DNA from 4 places in the Allobosea sp. FW305-C-101 genome. Region 1 is predicted to be linked to each of the others. Evidence: predicted binding sites of a transcription regulator. Region 1 holds the regulator's gene; each other region holds the start of a gene.
The links. Region 1 encodes LexA, which represses DNA repair genes until DNA is damaged. Its sites were predicted from a motif close to TGTTCNNNNTGTGTTCNG; they were not measured.

Region 1 (7,057 bases):
TCGCCGGCAAGGCCAAGGATTTGAAGGACGGCTTCGCCCAGGCCACGGCCGCGCTCGATTCCGGCAAGGCCAAGGCGGTGCTCGCCGCGCTCGTCAAAGCCTCGAACGCGTGAGGCCGGCATGACCGATATCCTCGCCAAGATCGAAGCCTATAAGCGCCAGGAGATCGCGGCTGCGAAAGCCGCGGTGCCCCAGGCCGAGATCGAACGCCGCGCGCGCGCAGCCTCCAAGCCGCGCGGCTTTGCTGACGCGCTAGCAAGCAAGCTCGCGCAGGGCACACCGGCTCTGATCGCCGAGATCAAGAAGGCGAGCCCCTCCAAGGGCCTGATCCGCGCCGATTTCGATCCGCCCTCGCTCGCCCGCGCCTATGCGGCCGGCGGTGCGGCCTGTCTCTCGGTCCTGACCGACGCGCCCTCCTTCCAGGGCCAGCCGGACTTCCTGACCGCAGCGCGCGAGGCCGCCGGCCTGCCGGCCTTGCGCAAGGATTTCCTCTACGAGCCCTATCAGGTCTACGAGGCCCGCGCTTGGGGTGCCGATTGCATCCTGATCATCATGGCCGGCGTCGATGACGCCACCGCCAGGGCGCTGAACGAGACCGCTCAAGAACTCGGCATGGATGTCCTCGTCGAGGTCCATGACGATGCCGAGCTCGACCGGGCGCTCAAGCTCGAAAGCCGCCTGCTCGGCATCAACAACCGCGACCTGCGCAGCTTCAATGTCGACCTCGCGGTGACCGAGCGATTGGCGCCGCGTGTGCCGGCTGACCGCATCGTCATCAGCGAGAGCGGCATCTTCACCCATCCCGATATCGCCCGGCTCAACCGGATCGGGGTGAATACCTTCCTCGTCGGCGAGAGCCTGATGCGGCAGGCCGACGTCACCGCCGCGACGCAGGCGCTGCTCACCGGCAAGGCCGTCGCGGCGTGAGCCGGCTTAGCCATCTCGACGCGCAAGGCCAGGCGCATATGGTCGATGTCGGCGGCAAGGCCGAGACGACCCGCATCGCGGTCGCCGAAGGCCAGGTGGTGATGGCGCCGGAGACGATCGCGATCGTGCGTGACGGCAACGCCAAGAAGGGCGACGTGCTCGGCACCGCGCGCCTCGCCGGCATCATGGCGGCCAAGCGCACGCATGAATTGATCCCGCTCTGTCATCCGCTGCTGCTGAGCAAGATCGCCGTCGATCTCGCCATCGACGAGGCCTTGCCGGGCGTGCGCGTGCGCGCGGAAGTCAAGATGAAGGGCCAGACCGGCGTCGAGATGGAGGCGCTCACCGCCGTCTCCGTCGCCTGTCTGACGGTCTATGACATGGTCAAGGCCGTCGACCGGGCGATGCGGATCGAGAATATCCGCTTGCTGCACAAATCCGGCGGCCAGTCCGGCGATTACGAGGCGAAAGCTAGCTGATGGCGCTCACTCCGGTCCCCGTCGCGCGCAAGGCGCTGCTCGACAGCATTCCGGGGCCGACGGGAGCAGAAGCCCTGCCGCTGGCGCAATGCGCCTGGCGGGTGCTCGCCGGCGAGGTCAAGGCGCTCAGGACCCAGCCGCCCTTCGCCAATTCGGCCATGGACGGCTACGCCGTGCGCGGCGACGAGATGGCGGAAGGCGTCTCGCTCTCGGTCATCGGCGAATCCGCCGCCGGCCGGGCTTTCGATGGATCGGTCGGGCCGGGACAGGCCGTGCGCATTTTCACCGGCGCACCGATGCCTGATGGAGCCGACACCATCCTGATGCAGGAAGACGCCGATGGCGTCGACAGCCCAACCATTCGCGTCCGTGTGCCGCCGGCCAAGGGCAAGTTCCTGCGCGCCGCGGGGCTCGACTTCCACGAAGGTGACGTGCTGCTGCAAGCCGGCCGCGTGCTCGACAGCGCGGCGCTCGGGCTTGCCGCCGCGATGGGGCATCCGACCCTGCCGGTTCGACGCAAGCCGTTGGTCGCGATCCTCGCCACCGGGGACGAGTTGGTGGCGCCGGGCGAACCGGTCGGGCGCGACCAGATCGTCGCATCGAACTCGTTTTCGCTGGCCGCCTTGGTCGAGAAGGCCGGCGGCGTCGTACTCGATCTCGGCATCGCCCGCGACGATCATGCCGACCTTGCAGCCAAGATCGCGCAGGCACGCGAGGCCGATGCCGATGTGCTGATCACGCTGGGCGGCGCCTCGGTCGGCGCGCATGACCTCGTGCAGGAGGCGCTGACGCGCGCCGGCATGACCCTCGGCTTCTGGAAGATCGCGATGCGGCCGGGCAAGCCGATGATGACCGGGCGCCTCGGCCGGATGGTCGTGGTCGGACTGCCGGGCAATCCGGTCTCCTCGATCGTCTGCGGCCATCTTTTCGTGCTGCCCTTGATCGAGGCGCTGCTCGGCATCTCGGATGCCGATCGCGACCGCAGCATCCCCGCCATTCTCGGCCGCGACATGCCAGGCAACGACGAGCGCGAGGACTACCTGCGCTCGGAGCTCACGCTGACGCCGGAAGGCTGGGTGGCGACGCCGTTCGACCGGCAGGACTCCTCGATGCTCGGCACGCTGGCACGGGCGCAAGCGTTAACAATCCGTCCGGCCCATGCCGCCCCGACGAAGAAGGGCGATACCTGCCATATCCTGCCCTTGCGGTAGCAGCTTGCAGAACACAAGCAGAACGCGTATGGTGTTCGTGCTTTGTTTCGAATCTGCGCTTTGAGGGGCTGGCGGCGACCATGCTGACACGCAAGCAACACGAACTCCTGCGCTTCATCCAGGAACGCTTGCGCGAGAGCGGTGTCCCACCCTCCTTCGACGAGATGAAGGATGCGCTCGACCTGCGCTCGAAATCCGGCATTCACCGCCTGATCATGGCGCTGGAGGAACGCGGCTTCATCCGCCGCCTGCCGAACCGGGCGCGCGCGCTCGAAGTGATCAAGATGCCGGACGGTCTTGGCGCCCCGCAGCCGCGCCCCCGCTTCAATCCGGCCGTGGTGCAGGGTGGTCTCGGTGCGCAGCCCAGCGTCGCCAAGCCTCGGCCCACAGCCGTCGAGGACGACAGCCGGCATGCCATCGCGATTCCCGTCATGGGCCGCATCGCGGCGGGCACGCCGATCTCGGCGATCCAGAGCCGCAGCCACACCGTCTCGCTGCCGCCCGACATGCTCGGCTCCGGCGAGCATTACGCGCTGGAAGTGCGCGGCGATTCGATGGTCGAGGCCGGCATTCTCGACGGCGATACGGTCGTCATCCGCAGGCAGGACACGGCCAATACCGGCGACATCGTCGTGGCTCTCATCGACGACGAGGAAGCGACGCTGAAGCGCCTGCGCAAGCGTGGTTCCTCGATCGCGCTCGAAGCCGCGAATCCGGCTTACGAGACCCGCGTGCTCGGTCCCGACCGGGTCAAGATCCAGGGCCGCCTCGTCAACCTGATGCGGCGTTACTGAAGACGCTCGACATCGGCATCAGGCTCGCTATCGACGGGCAACGCAGGTTGTACGGCTGGAGACTGACCACCCGGCCGTGCGGCTGATTCCGCCGGGCGCGGCTCGCGCCGGCGGCTCCAGGGGCGTTCGGCGGCATTTGGCTCCGAGATGTGGCTGCTCCACCCGTATGCCGTCCGGTAGAGCGAGGTCGCGCCATCGCGTGATAGCGCCATGCGCTCGACGAGCCTGGCCTTGCAAGCCCCGCTCCATGGGATGGCGGTGACGACGAGATCGGCGCGCAGGCAATCCTCGATGATGGCGAGGCGCTCGCGCGTATAGGCGACCGTGCGCTTGTCGGCTGTCTGCGCGACACACCCCAACCGGTCGCAGCTGACGCCGGTACGCAGCGTCGGATCGTCGGGCGAGCGGCTGTCGCCATCGGCGGCAAGCCATTGCTGCAGGACGAAGCGGCTGGGCTTGCCCGCGATCGCGAGGCGCCCGTCCGGGCCGCGCACGGCCAGCCCCGAGCCGTCGCGCTCGATCAGGATCTCGGGCCGCTCCGGCTTGCCGGCTATGGCAACGCCGAGGATGAGCGGCACGGCCGCCAACCAGCGCCAGGCCGTGGTCCAGAGCGTCAGCCAGAGCAAAGCCACAGCGAAACAGGCCAGCACGCCTGAGCCGAAGGCCGCGACCGTCACGGTGGAATGGTCGATGGTCGCGACCCAATGCGCCACCTTGAGCACGACATCGGAGGCAAGCCCCATCAGGGCCCAGGCCGGCCAGTCCAGCCCGAACGGATAGGCGAGTACGCCGAACACGGCCGCCGGCATCACGAAGAGCGAGACGAAAGGCAGCGCCATGGCGTTGCCGAGCAGGCCGAAGGGGTTGAAGGTCTGGAAATGATAGGCGCCGAAGGGTGCGGTCGCGGCGGTCGCCAGCATGGTGGTGACGAGGATGCCGAGCGCCGCCGTCCAGATCGGCCCGAGCGGCCAGGGCAATGCCGATGGCGGCTCGCTGCGGTCTCGTCTCTCCCAGCGCTCGGCGAAGGCGATCAGCGCCGCAACCGCACCGAAGGACATCTGGAAGCTCGGCCCGAGCAGCGCTTCCGGCTCGCGCAGCAGCACGATCATCGCGGCAAGCGCGAGATTGCGCATGCTCAGCGCCGCGCGATCGACCAGGATCGCGCCGAGCATGACCAGCGTCATGATCAGCGAGCGTTCGGTCGCGACATCGCTGCCCGAGAAGATGCAATAGGCGGTCGCGCCGATCACGGCCGCGACCGCGGCGAGCTTCTTGACCGGCCAGTGCAGCGCGGCCGTCTGCGACAGGGCGAGCAGCGCGCGCACCAGCCAGAAGATCGTGCCGGCGGCGAGGACCATGTGCAGGCCGGAGATCGAGACGATGTGGTAGATGCCGGCGGCACGCAGGTCGTTATTGGTGGCCTCGGTGATCAGGCCGCGCTTGCCGGTGACGAGGGCGGCGGCGATGGCCCCGCCCTGCCCGCCTCCGACCTCGGCGATGCGTTTGGTCAGGGCGTTGCGGGCGCGGTCGATCATCACGTCGATCGCTAAGCGCGTCGGCATCGGATAAGGCGCCGGCACTAGGGCAATCTTGCCGGAAACACTGCCGACGGCGCCGATCCCGCGGAAGAAGGCATCGCGGCCAAAATCATAGCCGCCCGCACGCGCAGGCCCTGGCGGTGGCAGCAGGCGCGCGGTCGCGACGATATGGTCTCCGGCTGCGACCGAGCCCTGCCGGATATTGACGCGGACCCGCTTCGGCCGCTGATCAACGGGCACATTGGCGAGATCGGTCACCAGCACGACGAGCCGCGCGCCGCTGTCGCGCGCCTCGACGCTCTCGACGAAGCCGGTCAGCTTGCCGATGCGCGGCCGATCCAGCATTGGCGCCGCGATATCAGCCGTCCGCCAGGCACCGGCGGCAAAGCCGAGAAAGGCGGCCGCTGCCGCAAGGCAGGCCATCGACGCCACAGGGCGAAAACGCAGGGCGAAGGCAGCCACACCACTCAGGCCCAGGCCGAGCAGCGGCGCCCACAATGCCGGCTCACGATCAGCGGCGAAATAGAGCAGGATGCCGACGCCCATGGCGATGGGCAGCCAGAGGAAGGGCCTGCGCCGTTCGGCTTCCAGCGCGAAGCCTCGCTGCAAGCGGAACCAAAGCTCTCGAAGCAAAGGGCGCAGGCTCGCCGACAGCGGCACGAAAACGCCAAGGCGAGCCGGCAAGGCATCGGCGCGTGCGCCGCGCCGGCCACTCTGCTGCCCCTGCCCCGGCGGTGCCGGCTGCATCGCCCGCTCCTCACCCTGCCGGCGCTGCGATTTGTCCGCTTAACCTTTCCGGCCAAGCCATGTTACAGGGCGCGCGCCGGTTGTCATGTCACGACTTGGCCCCTTTCCCTGTCTTGCCCCGTACGGCCCTGCGCCGCCCGGCCGGAGTTCCCTCCCATGAGCAACGCCGTCGTCACGCGCTTTGCGCCCTCGCCCACCGGTTTCCTCCATATCGGCGGAGCCCGGACCGCGCTGTTCAACTGGCTCTATGCCCGCCGGCAAGGCGGCAAGATGCTGCTGCGCATCGAGGATACCGACCGGGAACGTTCGACCGATGCCGCCATCGCCGCGATTCTCGACGGGCTGGAATGGCTCGGCCTCGATTGGGACGGCCAGACCGTCTACCAGTTCCAGCGCGCCGCCCGGCACCGCGAGGTCGCCGAGCAGATGCTAGCCGCCGGCAAGGCTTATCACTGCTACGCGTCTCAAGCCGAGCTCGAGGAGATGCGCGAGAAGGCGCGCGCCGAGGGCAAGCCGCTGCGCTATGACGGGCGCTGGCGCGACCGCGACCCGGCGACCGCGCCGGAAGGCGTGAAGCCGGTCATCCGCCTCAAGGCGCCGCAGACCGGCGAGACCGTGGTCAATGACGAGGTCCAGGGCCGCGTCGTCTGGCAGAACGAGAATCTCGACGATCTCGTGCTGCTGCGCTCGGACGGCACGCCGACCTATATGCTCGCCGTCGTCGTCGACGACCACGACATGGGCGTGACCCATATCATCCGCGGCGACGACCACCTGACCAACGCTGCCCGCCAGACGCAGATCTACGACGCGCTGGGCTGGGACGTGCCGAGCATGTCGCATATCCCGCTGATCCACGGCGCGGACGGCGCCAAGCTCTCGAAGCGCCATGGCGCGCTCGGCATCGATGCCTATCGCTCGATGGGCTACCTGCCGGCGGCGCTGCGCAACTATCTGGTGCGGCTGGGCTGGAGCCATGGCGACCAGGAGGTCTTCTCCACGCAGGAGATGATCGACGCTTTCAAGCTGTCCTCGATCGGCCGCTCGCCGGCGCGCTTCGACTACGCCAAGCTGGAGAACCTCAACGGGCTCTACATGCGCCAGTCGAGCGACCAGGACCTGCTCGATGCGCTCAAGGTCATCCTGCCGGAGATCGGGCCGGCGCGCGGGCTCGGCGCCACGCTCTCGCCGGAGCTGGAAGCGAAGTTCCTCGCCGCCATGCCCGGCCTCAAGGAGCGCGCCAAGACGCTGATCGAACTGCTCGACAGCGCCTTCTATCTCTATGCCCAGCGCCCGCTCCAGCTCGACGACAAGGCCAAGGGCCTGCTCGACGAAGCCGCCCGCCAGCGCCTGCCGAAGAT
Region 2 (7,057 bases), on a different contig from region 1:
TCCTCCCAGCCGGGCAGGAAGACCGTGTCGAATTCCAGACCCTTGGCGGCGTGCAGCGTCATGATCGAGACCCGCGCCTCGGCTTCGCCGTCTCCGACATCCATAACCAGCGAGACGTGTTCGAGGAAGGCCGGCAGGTCGGGGAACTCGTCGAGCGAGCGGACGAGTTCCTTGAGGTTTTCCAGGCGTCCGGCGGCATCGGCCGAGCGGTCCTTCTTCCACATCTCGGTATAGCCGGATTCTTCCAGCACCAGCTCGGCGAGCTCGCCCTGCGGCATATGCTCGGCGCGGGCGGACCAGCGGCCGAAGGCATCGACCAGCTCGCGCAGGGACGTGCGGGCCTTGGGCTTCAACTCGTCGCTCTCGACGGCGGCGCGGGCCGATTGCATCAGCGAGAAGCCGGTGGCGCGGGCATGGTTGTGCAGGAGCTGGACCGTCGCATCGCCCAGGCCACGCTTGGGCACGTTGACGATGCGCTCGAAGGCGAGATCGTCGGTCGGCGACACCACGCAGCGCAGATAGGCCAGCGCATCGCGGATTTCGGCGCGCTCATAGAAGCGCGGGCCGCCGATGACGCGATAGGGCACGCCCGCCTGGACGAAGCGCTCCTCGATCTCGCGCATCTGGGCGGAGATGCGCACGAGCACCGCGACCTCGGCGAGGTTATGCTTTTTCGACTGCATCGCCTCGATCTCGTCGGAGATCAGGCGGGCCTCCTCCTGGCTGTCCCAGGCGCCGGTGATGGTGACCTTCTCGCCAAGCGCATCCTCGGTGCGCAGCGTCTTGCCGAGGCGGCCCTCGTTGCGGGCGATGAGCTTGGAGGCGGTGGCGAGGATATGGCCGGTCGAGCGGTAGTTGCGCTCCAGCCGGATCACGGTCGCGCCCGGAAAATCGTGCTCGAAGCGCAGGATGTTGTCGACCTCGGCGCCGCGCCAGCCATAGATCGACTGGTCGTCGTCGCCGACGCAGCAGATGTTGCGGCGGCCCTGGGCCAGCAGGCGCAGCCAGAGATACTGCGCTGTGTTGGTGTCCTGGTACTCGTCGACGAGGATGTACCGGAAGCGGTCGTGATAGGTCTGGAGCACGTCCGGATAGTCGCGGAACAGCGTCAGGCAATGCAGCAGCAGGTCGCCGAAATCGACGGCGTTCAGCGCGGTCAAACGCTCCTGATAGGCAGCGTAGAGCTTGCCGCCCTTGCCATTGGCGAAGACGGTCGCCTCGCCGGCGGGAACGTCCTTGGGCGCGAGGCCACGGTTCTTCCAGCTGTCGATGAAGCCCGCCAGCATGCGGCCGGGCCAGCGCTTCTCGTCGATGCCTTCCGCCTGGATGACCTGCTTCATCAGGCGGATCTGATCGTCGGTGTCGAGGATGGTGAAATCGCTGCGCAGGTCGAGCAATTCGGCATGGCGGCGCAGGAGCTTGGCCGAAATCGAGTGGAAGGTGCCGAGCCAGGGCATGCCCTCGGCGACCGGGCCCACGAGATGGGCGACGCGCTCCTTCATCTCGCGCGCCGCCTTGTTGGTGAAGGTCACGGCGAGGATTTGGGACGGGTAGGCGCGGCTGGTCGAGATCAGGTGGCCGATGCGGGTGGTGAGTACGCGGGTCTTGCCGGTGCCGGCGCCGGCGAGCACCAGAACCGGGCCGTCCGTCGCCTCGACCGCCTGGCGCTGCTCCGGGTTCAGACCCGCGAGATAGCCGGCCGCCGGCTGCGCGGCAGCGCGCGCGGCGAGGCCGCCGGGGCGGGGCGGGGGAGCGGAAAAGGGGTCTGCGTCGGACAAGGGTGTGCGCTGCTCGTGCGTGATTCGTTCTCCGGCGAATATAGGGCGTCGCTGTCAGGATTGCGCCCTGCCGGAGCGATCATTTTATATCCCGTTCCACAGGGAGGTGGCAGCATGCCCCTGTTCGCCGGTCAGCGCGCTGGCAGCAGGTATTTCAGGCCCTGCGTGAAGCCGCGCGGTGCGACGGTGAGGTGATCCTCATCGTCGAAGACGACCGACTTCAGAGTCAGATTTGGATACTTCCGGCTGCGCAACGCCGCCTCCAGCGCCCGGTTGTCGGCGACCATGTCGACCGTCTGGCTGTAGCGCCGGTCGCCTTTGCGTTGTGCCTCATAGGCGCCGACATAGAGATAGACCTTGGCCGGCAGGTCGCTGTTCCCGGCGGCATAGCGCGCTTCCAGTCCCAGAGCATGGCGCTTGTCGTACCAGAGCGAGGGGCTGCCGAGGATATAGCCGCTGAACAGGCCGGGCTCGGTGAACAGGATCTGCGCGCCCAGCAGCGAGCCGTAGGAGTGGCCCAGAAAGAGCGCTCTGGCGGGATCGGTCCGATAGCGGGCGGCGATGAACGGCTTCACCTGATCGCGCAGATAGGTTTGGTACGCCGGCCCCTGGCCATGGACCGCGCCGGCCGACGCAGTGCTTGGTCCATTCGGCGTCGGCGTGTAGTCGCGCCGGCGGCTGACAGCGCCATCCTCGCCCTTGGCATAGGACAGCCCGACCAGGATGAATTCCTCCACCTTGGGTCCTTCAAGGTTCAGGCGGCGGCTGATCTGGCGGAGGATCGGGAAGGCATAATCGGCGTCCGTAACGTAGAGCACCGGGTAACGTCGCTGCGGCTCCTTCGCATAGGAGGGCGGCAAGGCGACGAAGACCTGATAGCCGCGGCGCGAGACCGGATCGGGCACGTCCCAGACTTCGCTGTCGGCGATCTCGTAGGGGCGGCCTTCGCCCGGCTGCACTTTCAGGGCCGGTTGAGATCGGGCGGCCGTCGAAGCGGCGGAGACGCCGAAGCCGGCGATGAGGGCGATCAGCAACATATTCGGGAGGGGGCGTCGCACGTTGGGTCTCCGTCGTCGCGCGCCGATCGTGGTGCGCGGGACGATGTGCGGTGGGAACCGGGGCAGCAATCGGGCGGATTCGCAAACGGCTGAGGGCGGCATAGTCTGGTGGTTAACGGCAGGATTGTTCGCAGAGCTGGAGGAGAAGGCCATGGCGCAGCGATCGCACGGCGAGCAGGTCACCAATCAGGTGCCGGTGCTGGCGGCGTACGATGCCTTCGCCACCGATCCAGTGCTGCCCGGCATCGTCTCGGCCTTCGGGGCCGATTGGGCGCGCGAACGGCTGCATGAGGCAGGGCGGACGGTCGGTTCGGCGCGGGTGCAGGAGCTGGCTTATCTCGCCAATCGCTATACGCCTGAACTCAAGGCCTTCGACCGCTTCGGCAACCGTATCGACGAGATCACCTTCCATCCGGCCTGGCATGAACTGATGGGGCTCGCCATCGGACAGGAGACGCATGCGCTCGCCTGGAACCGGCCGGACCCCGGTGCGCAGGTCGCCCGCGCCGCCTTGCAATATCTCTGGTATGGCGCCGAGAGCGGCATCTGCTGTCCGATCAGCATGACTTATGCCGCCGCGCCGGTGCTGAAGCAGGACCCTCTGCTTTGGGAGCAGTGGGGCTCTCTCGTCACCTCAAATCGCTACGATCGGCGACAGGGGCCGGCGCATCTCAAGACCGGGGCGACCGTCGGAACGGCGATGACGGAGACGCAAGGCGGCTCCGACCTGCGTCAGACCCAGACGGTGGCCGAGGATAATCGCGACGGCACCTTCTCGCTGCATGGCCGGAAATGGTTCTTTTCGGTGCCGCATTCCGACGTTTTCCTGACGCTGGCGCGGACAGGTGAGGGCATTTCCTGCTTCGTCGTGCCGGGCTGGCTGCCGGATGGTTCGCGCAACGGTGTCGCGATCCAACGCCTCAAGGACAAGGTCGGCAATCGCTCGAATGCCTCTTCCGAGGTCGAGTTCAGGGGGGCCATCGGCCATCTCATCGGCGAGCCGGGCCGGGGCATCCGCACGGGCCTGTCGATGAACCATAACTCGCGGCTCGATATCGCGGCTGCGTCGTCCGGGCTGATGCGGATGGCGGTTTCGCTCGCGGCGCATCATGCCCAGCATCGCCGTGCCTTCCAGAAGGCGCTGATCGACCAGCCGATCATGCAGAACGTGTTGGCCGATCTTGCGATCGAGGCGGAGGCGGCGGCCTGGCTCGCTTTCCGGCTCTTCTCGGCGCTCGACCGGCAGGAGGCGTCGGAAAGCGAGCGACTGCTGGCGCGGGTCGGGGCGCCGATCGCGAAATACTGGATCACGCGGCGGGCGCCGGCCGTGGTCACCGAGGCGCTGGAATGCCATGGCGGCAACGGCTTCATCGAGGAGAATCCGATCGCGCGGCTCTACAGGGAGGCGCCGCTCAACGCGATCTGGGAAGGCTCGGGCAACGTCATCTGCCTCGATGTACTGCGTTCGCTGGCGCGCGAGGAGGGGGCGGTCGAGGTGCTGCGGGCTGAGCTGATGGCGGCTGCGGGCGCGGACCGGCGCTACGATGCGGCGCTGAAGCGGCTGGAGGCGGAGTTGCCGGAACTGATGCGCAACGAGGGGCAGGCAAGGCGATTGACGGAACGGCTGGCGCTGCTGCTGCAGGGCTCGCTGCTGCTGCGCTTCGCGCCGAACGTCGTGGCAGATGCGTTCATTGCCACGCGGCTTGGTGATGGCTGGTCGGGGCAGTTCGGCGACCTGCCGCCAGCGGTCGATGCGGCGGCATTGGCGCGGCGAGCGGTACCCGCTATCTGAAACGTCATGCCCGGGCTTGACCCGGGCATCTCTGCATCGCTTTTCCGTCACGAGATGCTCGGGTCAAGCCCGAGCATGACGCGTGTGCCTCACGCCGCTTCCGGCTCGAACGTCATCGCCTCGCCGTTGATGCAGTAGCGCAGGCCGGTCGGCGGCGGGCCGTCCGGGAAGACGTGGCCGAGATGGCCGCCGCAATTGGCGCAGTGGACCTCGACGCGGAGCATGCCGTAGCTGCGGTCCTCCGTTGTGCCGACAGAGCCCTCAAGCGGCTGGTCGAAGCTCGGCCAGCCGGTGCCGCTCTCGAACTTCTTGCCGGACTTGAACAGCTTCTGGTCGCAGCCGGCGCAGGAGAAGGTGCCGGCGCGCTTCTCGTAGTTGAGCGCGCAGGAGCCGGCCCGCTCGGTGCCGTGGCCGCGCAGGATGCGATATTGCTCCGGCGTCAGGCGCGCGCGCCATTCGGCGTCCGTGAGCTGGAAGGGGAAGCTCTCGTCCTGCTTCTTCTCGGCTCCGAACATGCTCATCAGACCCATTGCGATCTCCTTCCTGGCGGGAGCGCCTAATCGGCTTTCGAGCGCCCAATATGGCGTCTCCCGTGCCGGATTTCAGCCCCGGACGCCGCAGGCATTTTCACGATGCCGTGGCGGAGAAGCGCAAGCCGTCACCTGACCGTCACGCGACTCCTCTAGCAGCCCGGCCACCCGCAAAGGGAGGAAAACCGGTGACGGAACAGGCGACGCAAACGGCACGCGCGGCCCGCCGCATGACGAGCTCGGGCCTCGGGCAAGCGGTCCGCCGCAGCAAGACGCTCTCCAAGGCCGGCATGCTGGAATGGCTGTTCGCACGCGCCTTCTCGGGGCTGGTCTATCCGCAGATCTGGGAAGACCCGGTCGTCGACATGGCGGCGCTTGAGCTCAAGGCCGGCGACCATGTCGTGGCGATCGCCTCCGGCTCCTGCAACATCCTGTCCTATCTCACCGCGGCGCCGATCAAGGTCAGCGCGGTCGATCTCAACGCCACGCACATCGCGCTCGGCCGCCTCAAGCTCGCCGCGCTGGCGCGAATCGAAAGCCAGGAGGATTTCCTGCGCTTCTTCGGCCGGGCGAGGGATCGCTCCAATGTCGCGCGCTACGATCGCGAGATTGCTGATCATCTTGATGCCGTCTCGCGCGGATACTGGGAGGGGCGGGGGCTGAACGGGCGGCGCCGGATCAATCTCTTCGCCAAGGGGTTTCATCGCTATGGCCTGCTCGGCCGCTTCATCGGCACCGGCCATGTGCTGGCGCGATTGCTCGGCGGCAATCCCAAGGCGATGCTGGCAGCGCGGGACATGGCCGAGCAGCGCGCGCTCTACGACAAGCATCTGGCGCCGGTCTTCGAGCGCAAGCTGGTGCGCTGGCTTGTGCGCCAGCCGGCCTCGCTCTACGGGCTCGGCATCCCGCCGGCGCAGTACAAGGCGCTGGCCGCCGATGGCGAGGACGGCATCTTGGGCGCGCTGAAGCTCAGGCTCGAGCGCCTCGCCTGCGATTTCGATCTGAAGGACAATTATTTCGCCCAGCAGGCTTTCGGCCGGCGCTATGGCGAGGGGCCGGATGCAGCCTTTCCGCCCTATCTCCAGAAGCAGCATTTCGCGGCGGTGAAGGAGCGTGCTCCCGGCGTGTCCTATCGCCAGAGCGCGGTCACGGCCTTCCTCGAAGACCAGCCGGCCGAGAGCTGCGACGCCTATGTGCTGCTCGATGCGCAGGACTGGATGAACGATGCCGATCTCACGACCTTGTGGTCGCAGATCACGCGCACGGCCCGGCCGGGGGCGCGGGTGATCTTCCGCACCGCCGCCGACGAGCGCCTGCTGCCGGGACGTGTGCCGGCCGCGATCCTCGACCAGTGGCATTACGAGGAGGAACAGAGCCGCGAACTCTGCCGGCAGGATCGCTCGGCGATCTATGGCGGTTTCCACCTCTATGTGCTGAAGGGGCAGGCCCTGTGAGCGCGGCCGAGGCACCGGCGGGAGGCTCAGCCGCCGGGCTGATGGACCGGATCTACCGGCACCAGCGCCATATCTACGATGCCAGCCGGAAGTTCTATCTGCTCGGCCGCGACCAGCTCATCGACGGCTTGCAGCCGCCAAAGGGCGGGAGCGTGCTGGAGATCGGTTGCGGCACCGGGCGCAACCTGATCCGGATCGCGCGACGCTATCCGGACTGCGCCTGCCATGGGCTCGACGTCTCCAGCGCGATGCTGCTGACGGCGCAAGGCTCGGTCGCGAAGGTGGGGCTGGAGCAGCGGATCCGGCTCGCGCAGGCGGATGCCACGGGCTTCGATCCCCAAGTGCTGTTCGGCCGGGCCGGCTTCGACCGGATCGTGATCTCCTATGCGCTCTCGATGATCCCGCCCTGGCAAGGCGTCGTCGCCGAGGCTTTGCGCCGGCTTAG
Region 3 (7,057 bases), on a different contig from region 1:
CTCGATGCGCAGGCGCTGGCTGGCCGCTATCGCGGCAAGCTCGCGGAATTCGCCGCAGCGCCAGACGGCAGCACGACACTGGCAGCCGCAGTGAAGAGCTATGAGGGCCTGAGCGACCTGCTCGGCCGGATCGGCGCCTATGCCGGTCTGGTCTATTCCGGCGACACGACCGATCCGCAGCGCGCCAAGTTCTACGGCGACACGCAGGACAAGCTGAACGCCGCGATCACCGAATTGCTGTTCTTCGAACTGGAGCTGAACCGGATCGAGCCGGGCCTGCTGGCGAAGGTCGCTGCTGAAGCGCCCCTCTCGCACTGGAAGCCCTGGATCGACGATCTCGCTAAGGACAAGCCGCATCAGCTCGACGACCGGATCGAGGCGCTGTTCCACGAGAAGTCTATGACGGGCGCAGCCGCCTGGAACCGCCTCTTCGACGAGACCATCGCCTCGCTGCGCTTCATCGTCGATGGCGAGGAGCTGACGCTCGAGCTCACGCTCAACAAGCTGCAGGACAGCGACGGCGAGGTGCGCCGCAAGGCGGCGGAGGCGCTGAGCACGGTGTTCCGCAAGGAGCTGCGGACCTTCGCGCTGATCACCAACACGCTCGCCAAGGACAAGGAAATCTCCGACCGCTGGCGGAAGTTCGAGGATGTCGCGGATTCCCGCCATCTCGCCAACCGGGTCGAGCGTGAGGTCGTGGATGCTCTCGTCGCCGCCGTGCGCGAGGCCTATCCGCGCCTGTCGCATCGCTATTACCGGCTGAAGGCGAAGTGGTTCGGCCGCGAGGAACTCGATTTCTGGGACCGCAACGCGCCGCTGCCGCAGGTCGAGCAGCGCACGATTCCGTGGACCGAGGCGCGCGAGACCGTGCTCTCGGCCTATGGCGCCTTCTCGCCGGAGATGGCGGCGATCGCCAGGCGCTTCTTCGACGAGCGCTGGATCGACGCCCCGCCGCGCCCCGGCAAGGCGCCGGGCGCGTTTGCTCACCCTACGGTGCCATCCGCGCACCCCTATGTGCTGCTGAACTATCAGGGCAAGCCGCGCGACGTGATGACGCTGGCCCATGAGCTCGGCCATGGCGTGCATCAGGTGCTGGCGGCGCCCAATGGTGCCCTGATGGCGCCGACGCCGCTGACCCTGGCCGAGACGGCGAGCGTCTTCGGGGAAATGCTGACCTTCCGCAAGCTGCTCGACTCGACCAACGACAAGAAGCAACGCAAGGCGATGCTGGCGGCCAAGGTCGAGGACATGATCAATACGGTCGTGCGCCAGATCGCCTTCTACACCTTCGAGCGCAAGGTCCATGAGGCCCGCCGCGAGGGCGAGCTGACACCGGAAGCGCTCTGCGAGATCTGGATGAGCGTGCAGGAAGAGAGCCTCGGCCCGGCGATCCGGCTGTCGAGCGGATATGAGCCCTACTGGTGCTACATCCCGCACTTCATCCATTCGCCCTTCTACGTCTATGCCTACGCTTTCGGGGATTGCCTGGTGAACTCGCTCTACGGCGTCTACCAGAACGCCGCCGAGGGCTTCCAGGAGCGCTATTTCGCGCTGCTTTCAGCCGGCGGCAGCAAGCCCTATTCCGAGCTGCTGGCGCCCTTCGGGCTCGACGCGAAGGACCCGGGCTTCTGGCAGATCGGGCTTCGGATGATCGAGGGCATGATCATCGAGCTGGAAGGGATGGAGTGAAAGCTCTCGGCATGGTCGGGCTTGCCCCGGCCATCTCGGAAACCAGCGCCTTCCGGTCATGAGATGCTCGGGTCAAGCCCGAGCATGACGGCTGAAGCTAGAACTGTACCCTGAGGCCCACCAGCGAAACATTCGCGGTATAGTCGGAGCCCTGCGCGGTCGAGTTCAGGCGCTCATGGGTAAAGCTCGCGCGCACGGCGAAGGTGCGCGTCAGCTTGTATTCGAGCCGCGCGCCGACATTGGTGTAGTCCTCGCGCAGGCCTTGGCCGTCATATTCGGTGCGGCTGAAATTGGTGAAGCCGGTGACGGTGAGGTTGCGGCGCAATGCATGCGCCACTTCCAGCGTGGCGCGCCGCACCGTGGTGCCCGAGGAGCCGGCGATGGTGGTGTCACCGAGTTCGGCGCCGCCGCGCAGCGTCACTGTCGTCAACGGCGTGGGTGACCACAGCACCGCGGCGTCGCCGACGAAGCCCCGCAGGTTCTTCAGGCGGCTGTCGTCGTATTTGCGGTCCTGATAGCCGCCCGAGACCTCGCCGGTCAGCTGCCGGCTGATCTCGAAGGTCGAGCCGACACGCCCCGTTATGCCGTTCGAGGAGCGCATATAGCCGCTGGAATCGCTCTTCTCGTCGAACTCGCGCTGGTCGATCTCGGCCTGGACGAAGGGCTTGAAGCCGGGCGTGATCTCGTAAGCAGCACGCAGGCGCAGGCCGTATTGCGTGAGGTTGCGATCCTTCTGCGAGAGCATCGCGCCATTGGATAGGCGGGCATCCTCATAGTCGCTGCGATCGACCGAGCCGCGCAGCGTTAGTTGCAGGCGGTTGAAGTCATGGGTGACGCCAGCCGAGCCGCCATACTGGTAGATCTGCGGGCGGCCGGTGACCGCGGCGGTCAGGTCGGGCGAGCCCGGCCGCTGCGTGTCGAGCCTGAGCCGCGTTTCCAGGAGGATGCGGGTATCGCGCGTCGCATCGAGCCGCAGGTCGAGACTGCCCTCGGCATCGGGGCGCGAGGCATCCTTGGCACGGAAGAATTCCATATAGCCGCCGCGCAGCTTGCCCTTGAGCTCATGGACGTTCCAGTCGGACTGGATCTCCAGCTCACCCTCGTGGCGGCTGTAGCCCGAGCCCTTGGTGCCAGGCGCGGAGCTGCGCTGCGGATTGGTGTCGTAGCCGACCGAGTTGGTGACCGAGGGCCGCAGCGTGATCGAGCCCATGCGGATGCCGAGCGCTGCATAGGGGTCCTCCTCGCTCGCGACACGCCGGCGTGGCGGGGGCGGAGGGGGAGGTGGGGGCGGCACGGTCGTCACCGCCGGCTGCGGCGGACGGAACTGGCGCTGGGTGACGCCGCGCAGTGCCGGCGCCTGAATCGGTTGGCTAGCGCGCGGTGGCTGCCGCCCCGAAACGGCCGAACCCTGTCGCTGGATCAGGCCAGCGGGATCGCGAATGGCTTCCGGCTCGGCCGTTGCCGGCGAGAGGGCAGGCTGGGGCGTTGCCGGTTGCTGCGCGACGTAAGTGGGCGTGCCGGTCCTCAGATTGGCGCGCGGCATCTGCTGCGCCTGCGCCGCTGCGCAGGCGAGTGCCAGCGCGGCCAGGGCCGTGCCGGACAGAAGCAGGGTCGTCGCGCGGCCGGACACGGGCGTCGCAGGGCTCCAGGTGATGGGCGCGCAGGTGGCGCGCATGGTTAACGGAGTTAGAACGAACAGGGTTAAGGAGCCGTCAACGCGGGCCGGGCCTATCGGCAGATGGTGGAAATGGCTGGCGCCGCCGTGCTACAGCGCCGGCCATGACAGCCGATATCCGCGACTCCGCCCTTCGCACCATCGCCACCGAACGCGCCGGTCTCGACGCCCTCCACGATGCGCTGGCGAATGGATTGGGCCAGCCTTTCGCCGAGGCCATCGCGATGATCCGCGCCTCGAGCGGCCGCGTGATCGTCTCCGGCATGGGCAAGTCCGGCCATGTCGGGCGCAAGCTCACGGCGACGCTGGCCTCGACCGGCACGCCCGCGCATTTCGTCCATCCGGCCGAGGCGAGCCATGGCGATCTCGGCATGGTCCAGCCCGAGGATGTGGTGATCGCATTGTCCTGGTCGGGCGAGGCGGTCGAGCTTGCCGCGCTGGTCGGCTACACCCGCCGCTTCCGCGTCGGGCTGATCGCGATCACCGCGAATGCCGAGAGCACGCTCGGTAAGGAGGCGGACATCGCGCTCGTCCTGCCCAAGGCGACGGAGGCCTGCCCGAACGGGCTCGCCCCGACGACCTCGACGACGATGCAGATGGCGCTGGGCGATGCGCTGGCCGTGGCGCTTCTGGAGGCGCGCGGCTTCTCGCGGCAGGATTTCTTTGTCTATCACCCCGGCGGCAAGCTCGGCGCACAGCTCAAGACGGTCGAGAGCATCATGCATCGGGGGGCCGACCTGCCGCTGATCGGGCTCGACACGCTGCTGCCGGACGTCATCGCGATGATCTCCGACAAGGGTTTCGGCTGCGCCGTGGTGATGGATCTGGACGGCAAGCTCGCCGGCGTCGTCACCGATGGCGACCTGCGCCGCAAGGCGGCGATGGGCGGTGGCGCCTCGCTCAGGGCGCGTGACATCATGACCGCGAACCCGCGCCGCATCGGGCTCGATACGCTCGCGGTCGAGGCGCTGGAACTGGTCAATCGCAGCCGGATCACGGCGCTGATCGTGGTCGACGGTGAAGACCGCCCAGCCGGGCTCGTCCATGTCCACGACCTGCTGGCGATGGGCGTCGCCTGATCGGGCTTGCAACGCGACAGCATCGCGCTATCTAAATCTGTAGAGACTACAGCTTTAGAGGTGCTGCCATGACCCTTGCCGGCAAGCTCGAACGCGTGATGCCGATTGGAGCGCTCGCCGATCGCACCGGGGTCAAGGTCGAGACCATCCGCTATTACGAGCAGGTCGGGCTCCTGCCGCCGCCGGAACGCTCCGAGGGCAACCAGCGCCGCTATGGCCGGCGCCACGCCGAGCGGCTCGCCTTCATCAAGCATGCGCGCGATCTCGGCTTCGCGGTCGAGAACATCCGTACGCTCCTGAAGCTCTCCGACACGCCCGGCATGGCCTGCGACGAGGCGCATGCGATCTCGGTCGCCCATCTCGACGAGGTTCGCGACAAGATCGCGAAACTGCGCTCGCTGGAGAAGGAGCTGGAGCGGATCGCGACGACCTGCTCGGGCGGGGTTGCGGCCTGCGACTGCGCGATCATCGAGGCGTTGGCCGATCACGGCCAGTGCGACCACGCCCATCATTGAAGCACTAGGCGCAGGCCCGAAATCTGCCTTGCCTCTCGTCTCCGGGGCGAAAAGGCTTAAATAGGTTCCTGCCGGGCGGCGTTGCGTGCCGCCTCACCACGCCAATCCGGGAGGGCGCGATGACGACATGGCCCATGCCGCCGGGGGACGGATTCCGAAAAGGGAACAAAACCCGATTCTGCCGGAGTCAGCGATTCGGCCCCGCTTCGTTCCAGACTCGTTCTTGTCGGGTCCGCTTCTAGGATCTGCATCAACCCCGTCCACGCTCCCGCCCGCATGGGCGGGCGAGAAGATCGGCTCCTTCGCCTTGCTTCCTTTCCGTTCGCTGCCGCCCGCTGCCCGCGCCAATAGCGTCACGGCCGTGCTGGGCCCGACCAATACCGGCAAGACCCATCTCGCCATCGAGCGCATGGTCGCCCACCCCACCGGGATGATCGGCCTGCCGCTGCGCCTGCTGGCGCGCGAGGTCTATCAGCGCGTGGTCGACAAGGTCGGTGCGCAAGCCGTCGCCCTCGTCACCGGCGAGGAGAAGATCAAGCCGGAGCGGCCGCGCTTCTGGATCTGCACGGTCGAGGCGATGCCGCGCGATCTCGCGGTCGATTTCGTCGCCATCGACGAGATCCAGCTCGCCTCCGATCTCGACCGCGGCCATGTCTTCACCGACCGCCTGCTGAACCGGCGCGGCCGGGCCGAAACCATGCTGATCGGCGCCGCGACGATGCGCCCGCTGATCGAGCAGCTCATGCCCGGCGTGAACGTCGTCACGCGTCCGCGCCTGTCGCAGCTCACCTTCGCCGGCGACCGCAAGATCACGCGGCTGGCGCCTCGCTCGGCCATCGTCGCCTTCTCGGTCGAGGAGGTCTATGCGATCGCGGAGCTGATCCGCCGGCAGAAGGGCGGGGCGGCCGTTGTGCTGGGCGCGCTCTCGCCCCGGACCCGCAACGCCCAGGTCGAGCTATACCAATCCGGCGATGTCGATTATCTCGTCGCCACCGATGCGATCGGCATGGGACTCAATCTCGACGTCAACCACATCGCCTTCGCGGCGGACAAGAAATTCGACGGGCATCATTACCGCAAGCTCAATCCCGCCGAGTTCGGCCAGATCGCCGGGCGCGCCGGGCGGCATCTGCGGGACGGCACCTTCGGCACCAGCGGACGCTGCCCGCCTTTCGATGCCGAACTGGTCGAGGCGATCGAGAATCACCGCTTCGAGCCGATCCGCCAGATGCAGTGGCGCAATTCCGATCTCGACCTGCGCTCGGTCGGTGGCCTGCTGAACACGCTGAATCTTCAGCCGTCCGAACAGGGGCTGACGCGGGCGCTGATCGCCGAGGACATGACGACGCTGGAGGTGCTGGCGCGCGACCCGGAGATCGCGAGGCTGGCGCAGGGCCGCGCCGCGGTCGAACGGCTCTGGGAGGTCTGCGGGCTGCCGGATTATCGCAAGATATCCCCGATGCAGCATGCCGATCTCGCGTCCACGCTCTATCTCAGGCTGATGCGCCATGGCCGGCTCGATGCCGACTGGTATGCCGCTCAACTGGCCTCGCTCGACCGCACCGATGGCGAGATCGATACGCTCTCCGCGCGGATCGCACAGGTGCGGACTTGGACCTATGTCGCGAACCGTCCTGACTGGTTGCCTGATCCAGAGCATTGGCAGGGCATGGCGCGTCTTGTAGAGGACAAGCTGTCGGACGCTCTGCACGAGCGGCTGACCCATAGATTTGTCGATCGGCGCACCAGCGTGTTGATGCGCCGCTTGCGGGAGAATGCGATGTTGGAGGCTGAGGTCACCGCGACGGGCGACGTGCTCGTCGAGGGCCAGCATGTGGGAATGCTGCAGGGCTTCCGCTTCACGGCGGACCCGAAGGCGGGTGGGTCGGAGGTCAAGGCCCTGAACCTGGCGGCGATGAAGGCGCTCGGTTCGGAGATCGAGGCCCGGGCGGCGCGCGTCGTGCTGGCGGGCGACGATGCCTTCGTGCTGTCGCATGACGGTTTGGTGCGCTGGACCGGTGAGCCTGTCGCGCGCCTCACCGCCGGTGAGAAGGTTCTGGAGCCGCGCTTGCGCCTGCTGGTGGAAGAGCATCTCGGCG
Region 4 (7,057 bases), on a different contig from region 1:
GTCGAAGAGCGAATGCCCGCCTCACGGCGGGCATTTTGCGTTCAGTGCCGAGGTCATTTTTGAGGCGGCCTCGGCGCCTGCAGATCCGTGGAGCTCTTGGGAGCGTCCCTTGGATCGACCCGGCCGGACTGCAGTTCGCGCTGCGTCTGAGCGTGGTTCAGGTTGAAGCCGATGAATATCGCCGCGATGATGAAGGCGAGCACGGCGACGACGCCGATGGCTGCTCTTCTTGCCTTCTCCGGCGGAGGCGAACTGTCGATCGGCATTGGCATGCCCTATCCGTTCACGACTGTGCCGCCGTTCGGGTGCAGCACCTGCCCGGACATGTAGCTGGAATCCTCGCACGCCAGGAACAGGAAGCTCGGGGCGACCTCGTTCGGCTGCCCCGGGCGCTTCATCGGCGTGCTTTCGCCGAAATGCTTCAGCTTCTCCGGGCTTGCTCCGCCCATCGGGTTGAGGGGCGTCCAGATCGGCCCGGGAGCCACCGCATTCACGCGTATTCCCTTCTCGACCAGGTTCTCCGAGAGGGCTCGCGTGAAAGATGTGATCGCGCCCTTCGTCGAGCTGTAGTCGAGCAGCTCCCTCGAACCCTGGTAGCTCGTGACGGAAGTGCAGTTGACGATGGCGGCACCGCTTCTGAGATGTGGGCGCGCGGCCTGCGTCATGAAAAACATGCCGAAGATGTTGGTCTGGAACGTGCGCCGAAGCTGCTCCTCGGTGATGTCGGTGATGTCCTTGTCCGGGTGCTGTTCGCCGGCGTTGTTGACGAGGATGTCGATCTTGCCGAACTGCTCGATAGTCCGGGACACGGCAGCGCCGCAGAACGCCTTCTCCCCGATGTCTCCAGCAATCGAGATGGCTCGCCGCCCCTCTCGCTCAACGATGCGCACCGTCTCCTTGGCGTCGTCGTGTTCGCTGAGGTAGACAATCGCGACGTCCGCCCCTTCCCGGGCGAAAAGTGCTGCGACCGCGCGGCCGATGCCGCTGTCCGCTCCCGTGATGAGCGCGACCTTTCCCTTGAGTCGATCGCTTCCAAGATAACGCGGCTCCCAGTCCGGCTTCGGCGTCAGGGCGGCTTCGTGCCCCGGAAGACCGTCTTCGTGGATCATGGCGTCTTTGACTGGCATTCAAGATCCCTGTGTCGGACCGCGGCGCTGCCGCCGGCCAAATCGCCCCCCAGCGCTTTGTCGTCGAACCTTCTCGGCAGGGACTAGTTCCCCCGGACGCTTTGCGACCGAGAACGGGCGTCAGGAAACGACCTTGCCGAGGTCGCCATTTGCAGATCTGCCCACCTCGAGGGGCATTGCGGCATCCATAATTCGCGTCGCCAGCGCGGCGTCGGGCTCCTCGACGCGCACCGAGACCACAGACCGGCCCGCCGCGTTTCGCCTGCGTGGCGCTCAGCGTCATTCGCCGGCACGCCGGCATCGACTAGTGCGCCCAGAACACCTCCAGCCAGTGCCCCTGTCACAGCGCCGGACAGGAACCACCCAGTCGCGACGATCGGCCCGACGCCTGGAAGGGTGAGTGCCCCCAGGCCAAGTGCGAGCCCCGTCGCGGCGCCGGCAGCCCCTCCAACGCCTGCTGCCGTAGCCGTGTTGTCGTCACCGCCAGCTTGCTGTCCCAGAAGACCGATCCTCTCGGGCTGAATACCAGCCTCGGCCAAGCGGACCGCCACGTTCCGGGCATCCTCGAATGTCTTGTAGGTTCTGGTGATCGTCTGGACCTGCAGCATTTCGGCCTCCCTGTTGCGAAAAGGGCGAGCCCCGGAGGACCCGCCCACCCAATCCGCACTAACGACGGTGACTAGTGTTGGCCGCCCTTGCGACCTGCTTCCGACGCGCGCTCGCGGTCATTGGCAAAGTTGCCCGATCCGCCACGCTCGGTGCCGTGCGATCCGCTTTGCTGGCGGTCGCTGTTCGACGCGGACTGCTGCCCGCGCTCGTTCTGGTGGCTGTGCTCGCCGCCCTTCTTTCCCGCCTCGCGGGCATTGTCGGGATTATTGGCGAAGCCTTGGTTATTGGCCATCACTCGCTCCATAGGTTGCTCTCCGGAGAGCCGGAGAATCTCGGTTTGAGGTGAGTTGACCGACTGAGCGGTCTTGGAGTGAACGACCCAGGCGCTGGGCTGTTCCAACTTCTTCTCAGTGGTGAGCTCTGTGCTCGGCGTTGCGCTTTCGCGTCGCCGCCGCCTTCTTTGCCGATGCCGATCGATCGGCGGCGCTCCGCTCGGCAGAGGCCTTGCCGCCCTTTTCTCCGCCCTTGTGCGCGGCCGGATGGCCGGTTTCCTTCCCCCGCCCGGAGCCGCCCGCCTTCTTCCCGCCCCCGTCATCCTTGTTGACGGTCGCCCACGCCCGGCGCTCGGCCTCCTTCTCGGAGACCCCGCGCTTCTCGTAGCCCTCGGCGATGTGGTCGGCCTTGCGCTCCTGCTTGTCGGTGTACTTGGATTTGTCGCCCCTTGGCATGGCTGCCTCCAAAATTGGGGGTTAAGCCCTGCGAACAGCATCCAATGACAAAAGTTCCAGACCGATCGGCGAAGCTGCGCCGGCGCTGGCAGCGCCTAGCTGCTCGGCTAAAAGGCAGCCTTGGCCTTGGATGTGTCTTCGCGGAGTTCTCACCAACTCCTCGGCTTCTTTTCTCAACTTCGCCGCCGCGATAGCGCAGCAATCTCGTCGCCGCTTAGCTGCCTGCTTCCAACTTGGATCGCCTCAACGCGGCCAGCCTCCAGGTCGACTGAAATTTCGCGCAGCGCGGTAGCCCAGTCCGGGTAGTCCATCTGATAGGTCGCCATTAGCTCGCCGCCACGCTTGACGTTCTGCCTCAGCACGACAATCACCTCGCCATCTTCGATCTCGCTCATTCTTCCTCGCAGCGTGTCAGCATTTTTCCCGACGGCAGGGCGAAGTAGCACTCGTCCTCGTAATGGACGGGAGTACCGTCTTCGAGCGTGTACGATGTCAGCGAGAGGCCGGGCCATTCGCGCCACACGACGACCTTGTAACGCTTGCCATCGCTGTCCTGGCAAACCTCTGTGTGAAGCGCGCGCTTCACCTGCATGGGCCGCCTGTTCGGTCCGTCGGATTTCCAGATTGCGACCAATGGCGCCTCGCGAACCACCCCGTGGCAGTGAACGAAAGCCTGCAATAACTGGTTCCAATGTGTCGGGCCCAAGCTACTCCGCAATCGCTTTCAGGGCCTTTTCCATATTGAAGGCGGCCGCTTCGCCGGCCGCGGTCACAACGGCGAACGATCTCGCAATCCGCGCATAGTTTCCACCTGGCCGCAGCTTTCTCTCGCTGATTACGGTTACGCCTACAGCGGCTACGGGAGATCCGCCGGTCACTCTGCAATAGCGCTGGTAGATATCCAGAGCATCGGACCGCTCGGGGTCCCTTAGAGGCGATCCGATCGGGGTGCTCTCCCGCAATCCACTGAAATAGGCCTTCGCTGCCGTTAGCGGCCTGAGCTCCCGACCGCTCAACAGCTTGATGCATTTCGACATTGCAGCTCGTCTTAATTCGTCGCAGGCAAAGGGGTGCCGTCGGGCTCGCCAAGCTTTCACAGCCGTGAGAGAAACTTATGCGGAAAGCGGATCAGCGACGATGGGCTGACGGCCCTTCGCGCCCTTTCTGACTGCCGTCGCCACGAAGGCGCGATACTCCGACCAGGTCGCCAGGCGGCGGGAGCAGCCGCCGCAACACACATCGCTGGTGGGCCGTAGGTCCGATGGCACCGCGATACTCGGCGAGCCGCAACTATCGCACCGAAATCCGTCCGCACCCATCACGCCTGTCCTGACGAACCACACCGCCGCTGCAAACTTCGCGGGCGAGCGATGGTTCCGCTGCGCCGGCCGGAACCTCCGCACGCGACGCTCCGTTGCTCCGGCACAGCTTCAGGAAGGAAATCCAGCGATGATGTTCGTCGAGCAAATCAGGGATGGCCAACGGGTGATCGGATCCGATGGAGGTCACGTCGGAACCGTCGACGCTCTCAGCGGCCAGCTCATCAAACTCAAGAAGAATGATCCCGAGTCGGGCGGCGCTCACCACTACATCGACCTGGGGCTCGTCATCGGTCTCGAGGGCGACACCATCAAGCTGATCGTCCCGGCCGCTGAAGCTAAAGAACGATGGTCCGAGGCGGCCGAATAATGGACAGACGCCATTTCGTGGCAGGCGCAGGCGCGGCAATCGTCGCTGGCCCGGCTCACGCGAGCATCGCAGTCGATCGCTTCGGTCCGAGAGGTCCTGGGCGCAGCGTCATCCTTCTCCACGGCTCGGATGGCTTGACCAACGGCGGTCGATACGAGTTCGCCGCGGAGATGATCGCCGCTGCCGGCTACACCGTCTGGCTACCCCGGTATTTCGAAGCCACCGGTGATCGCCTAGCCCGCTACGGTGAGATCAAGACCAAGTTTCCGATCTGGCTCGAAGCGATCGAGGCCATCAAGGTCGAAAGACAGGATCGGTTCGCCGTTGTCGGCTTCTCGCTCGGCGGAGCGTTGGCTTTGGCACTCGCCGCTCGCGACAGCAGGATCAAGGCCGTTGTCGACTTCTTCGGCTTCCTCCCGCCTGGATTAGAGCGGGCATCATTACCACCGACGCTCATTCTGCACGGGGATGCCGACCGCATTGTTCCGTTGTCGAACGCAGTCGCGATCGAGAAGCTGATCAAGGGCAATGGAGGCCACGTCCAGAGCCACATCTATCGAGGCGAAGGACACGGACTATCCGTCGCGAGCTGGCCTGACGCGATAGCGAAGACGCAGGCGTTCTTGCGGGAACGCCTGTGACGGGCTTGGCCGGGAAAGCGGTTCGTGAGGGCAGGCGCCGGTGAAGATTGCCACCTACAACGTCAATGGTATCAACGGCCGCCTATCGGTTTTGCTGCGCTGGCTCAAGCAGGACAAGCCGGACGTGGTCTGCCTGCAGGAGCTGAAATGTCCCAACTCCCGCTTCCCAGAGCGGGAGTTGCAGCAAGTGGGGTATGAGGCAGTTTGGCAGGGCCAGAAGAGCTGGAACGGCGTCGCCATCATTGCGAAGCGCGGCAGCCCACTAGTCCTGACGCGCCGAGGCTTGCCCGGCGATCCCGACGATAGTCATAGCCGATACATCGAGGCCGCGGCGCGCGGAATGCTCATCGGGTGCGTTTATCTCCCCAACGGCAATCCGGCCCCTGGCCCGAAGTTCGAATACAAGCTTCGCTGGTTCGAGCGGCTGCAGAGCTACGCCGAGGAGCTGCTATCGCTCGACGTGCCGGTGGCGCTTGTTGGTGACTTCAACGTCATGCCCACGGAGCTCGATGTCTATGCGCCCGATCGTTGGAGAGAGGACGCTCTCTTTCGCCCCGAGGTGAGGAAGGCGTACGCTAACCTCCTGGAACAGGGTTGGGTCGACGCCGTCAGGCACCTTCACCCCGAGGAACGAATCTACACGTTCTGGAAATACTGGCGGAACTCGTTCGAACGCGATGCTGGGCTGAGGATCGACCACTTCCTGTTGAGCCCCGCGCTGGCCGATACGCTCAAGCGGGCGGAGGTTCGGCGTTCGCCGCGCGGCTGGGAGCACACCAGCGACCACGCGCCGGTGATGATTGAGCTCTAGGCCAACACCGTGAGCTCGTTCGATCGCGGACTGACGGCTGGCGAGCATCCCGCGCACACCGCTGGGAAGGTTCTCCCCTTTTTGTGCGCTGAATTTCGGAGCACCCGGGCGAATCCGCGTTGACAGGAATCGGGCGGCTAGTGTTCTTATTATGTTCTCATCAAAGAGAACGCGATCATGCTCACGCATCCGGCCGTCGTCGGTCCTCCGGCTTTCCTCGCAGTCTACCGGCAGCCAGTCCGCGCGGGCTTCCCCTCGCCGGCCGACGATTACCTGGACGCCCCGATCGACCTGTCGCGTGCACTGATCCAGAACGCGCCAGCGACCTTCATCATGACCGTCGCCGGCGACAGCGCAATCGACGCCGGCATCTTCGACGGAAGCCTGATCACGGTCGATCGCAGCCTGCGGCCGCACGACGGCGATCCGGTCGTCGTCGATGTCAACGGCGAGCGGTCGGTCAAAATCTTCCGCGTGTTCGGGGGGCGATCATGCCTCGCGTTCGGAAACCGCCGCTATCCCGACTACGACCCCGGCCCCGATGCGGACATCGAGATATTCGGCGTCGTTACCAACAGCGTTCGGCGATTCCGTCGGTGACCGCGAGCTTCGCCCTCATCGACGGCAACAGCTTCTACTGCTCGTGCGAGCGCGTGTTCGACCCAAAGCTCAAGGGCCGGCCGGTAATCGTGCTGTCGAACAACGACGGCTGTGCGGTCGCGCGCACCAGCGAGGCTAAGGCGCTCGGTGTCCGGATGGGCGCCCCGATGTTCACGATCCGCGACCTGGTGAAGCGCGAGGGGATCGTCGTGTTTTCCTCGAACTACACCCTCTACGGCGACATGAGCCGGCGGATGAACACCGTCTACCAGCGGTTCGCGTCCGACATCGAGGTGTACTCGATAGACGAGAGCTTCCTCGACGCGACGCCGGTGGAGCCGGAGCGCCGGTTGGACTGGGCCAAGGACCTACGCTCGACCGTCTCGACCTGGACCGGCGTTCCGACCTGCGTCGGCATCGGCCCGACGAAAACACTCGCCAAGCTCGCCAACAAGATCGCCAAAGGCACCCCGCAGCTCGGCGGGGTCTGCGACCTGACCAGCCCCGAGGCCCGCCAGGAGTGGCTCCGCCTCATGCCGCTCGCTGACGTCTGGGGCATTGGGGCTTCCAGCCAGGCCAAGCTCAAGGCCTTCGGCTGCCAGACCGCGGCGGATGTCGCCGCACTCGATCCGAAACTAGCGCGTCAGACGCTGACCGTCGTCGGCGAGCGGATCATCCAGGAGCTGCGGGCGCACCCTTGCGTCGACCTCGAGGCCGTCGCGCCGACCCGCAAGGGCTGCGCCGTGACGCGTTCCTTTGCCGGGCGGGTCGACAGCCTGGAGATGATGCAGGAAGCGATCGCGTCGCATGCCACGCGCCTGGGCGAGAAGCTTCGGCACCACGGGCTCGCGA

Region 2: a site for LexA is predicted at 1,793-1,810, ahead of AC3WMA_RS20330 (ATP-dependent helicase). Genes of this name have one in related genera too.
Region 3: a site for LexA is predicted at 5,166-5,183, ahead of AC3WMA_RS12495 (helicase-related protein). Genes of this name have one in related genera too.
Region 4: a site for LexA is predicted at 5,747-5,764, ahead of AC3WMA_RS17990 (LexA family protein). Genes of this name have one in related genera too.

What each region holds. Positions count from the first base shown of each region.
Region 1 covers NZ_JBYSYT010000003.1:378,647-385,703, forward strand. The annotation lists gene trpD (anthranilate phosphoribosyltransferase) at 1-113, shown strand, start outside; gene trpC (indole-3-glycerol phosphate synthase TrpC) at 121-927, shown strand; gene moaC (cyclic pyranopterin monophosphate synthase MoaC) at 924-1,406, shown strand; gene AC3WMA_RS16535 (molybdopterin molybdotransferase MoeA) at 1,406-2,617, shown strand; gene lexA (transcriptional repressor LexA) at 2,698-3,411, shown strand; gene AC3WMA_RS16545 (ComEC/Rec2 family competence protein) at 3,405-5,696, opposite strand; gene gltX (glutamate--tRNA ligase) at 5,853-7,057, shown strand, end outside.
Region 2 covers NZ_JBYSYT010000005.1:62,776-69,832, forward strand. The annotation lists gene AC3WMA_RS20330 (ATP-dependent helicase) at 1-1,778, opposite strand, end outside; gene AC3WMA_RS20335 (alpha/beta hydrolase) at 1,910-2,836, opposite strand; gene AC3WMA_RS20340 (acyl-CoA dehydrogenase family protein) at 2,988-4,628, shown strand; gene msrB (peptide-methionine (R)-S-oxide reductase MsrB) at 4,718-5,149, opposite strand; gene AC3WMA_RS20350 (BtaA family protein) at 5,389-6,612, shown strand; gene AC3WMA_RS20355 (class I SAM-dependent methyltransferase) at 6,609-7,057, shown strand, end outside.
Region 3 covers NZ_JBYSYT010000002.1:1,013,038-1,020,094, reverse strand. The annotation lists gene AC3WMA_RS12515 (M3 family oligoendopeptidase) at 1-1,689, shown strand, start outside; gene AC3WMA_RS12510 (outer membrane beta-barrel protein) at 1,787-3,319, opposite strand; gene AC3WMA_RS12505 (KpsF/GutQ family sugar-phosphate isomerase) at 3,469-4,443, shown strand; gene AC3WMA_RS12500 (MerR family transcriptional regulator) at 4,539-4,958, shown strand; gene AC3WMA_RS12495 (helicase-related protein) at 5,266-7,057, shown strand, end outside.
Region 4 covers NZ_JBYSYT010000004.1:96,068-103,124, forward strand. The annotation lists gene AC3WMA_RS17945 (hypothetical protein) at 54-203, opposite strand; gene AC3WMA_RS17950 (SDR family oxidoreductase) at 276-1,127, opposite strand; gene AC3WMA_RS17955 (con-10 family general stress protein) at 1,807-2,028, opposite strand; gene AC3WMA_RS17960 (plasmid stabilization protein) at 2,144-2,464, opposite strand; gene AC3WMA_RS17965 (hypothetical protein) at 2,638-2,859, opposite strand; gene AC3WMA_RS17970 (hypothetical protein) at 2,856-3,056, opposite strand; gene AC3WMA_RS17975 (DUF2171 domain-containing protein) at 3,914-4,153, shown strand; gene AC3WMA_RS17980 (dienelactone hydrolase family protein) at 4,153-4,794, shown strand; gene xth (exodeoxyribonuclease III) at 4,835-5,605, shown strand; gene AC3WMA_RS17990 (LexA family protein) at 5,783-6,205, shown strand; gene AC3WMA_RS17995 (Y-family DNA polymerase) at 6,202-7,057, shown strand, end outside.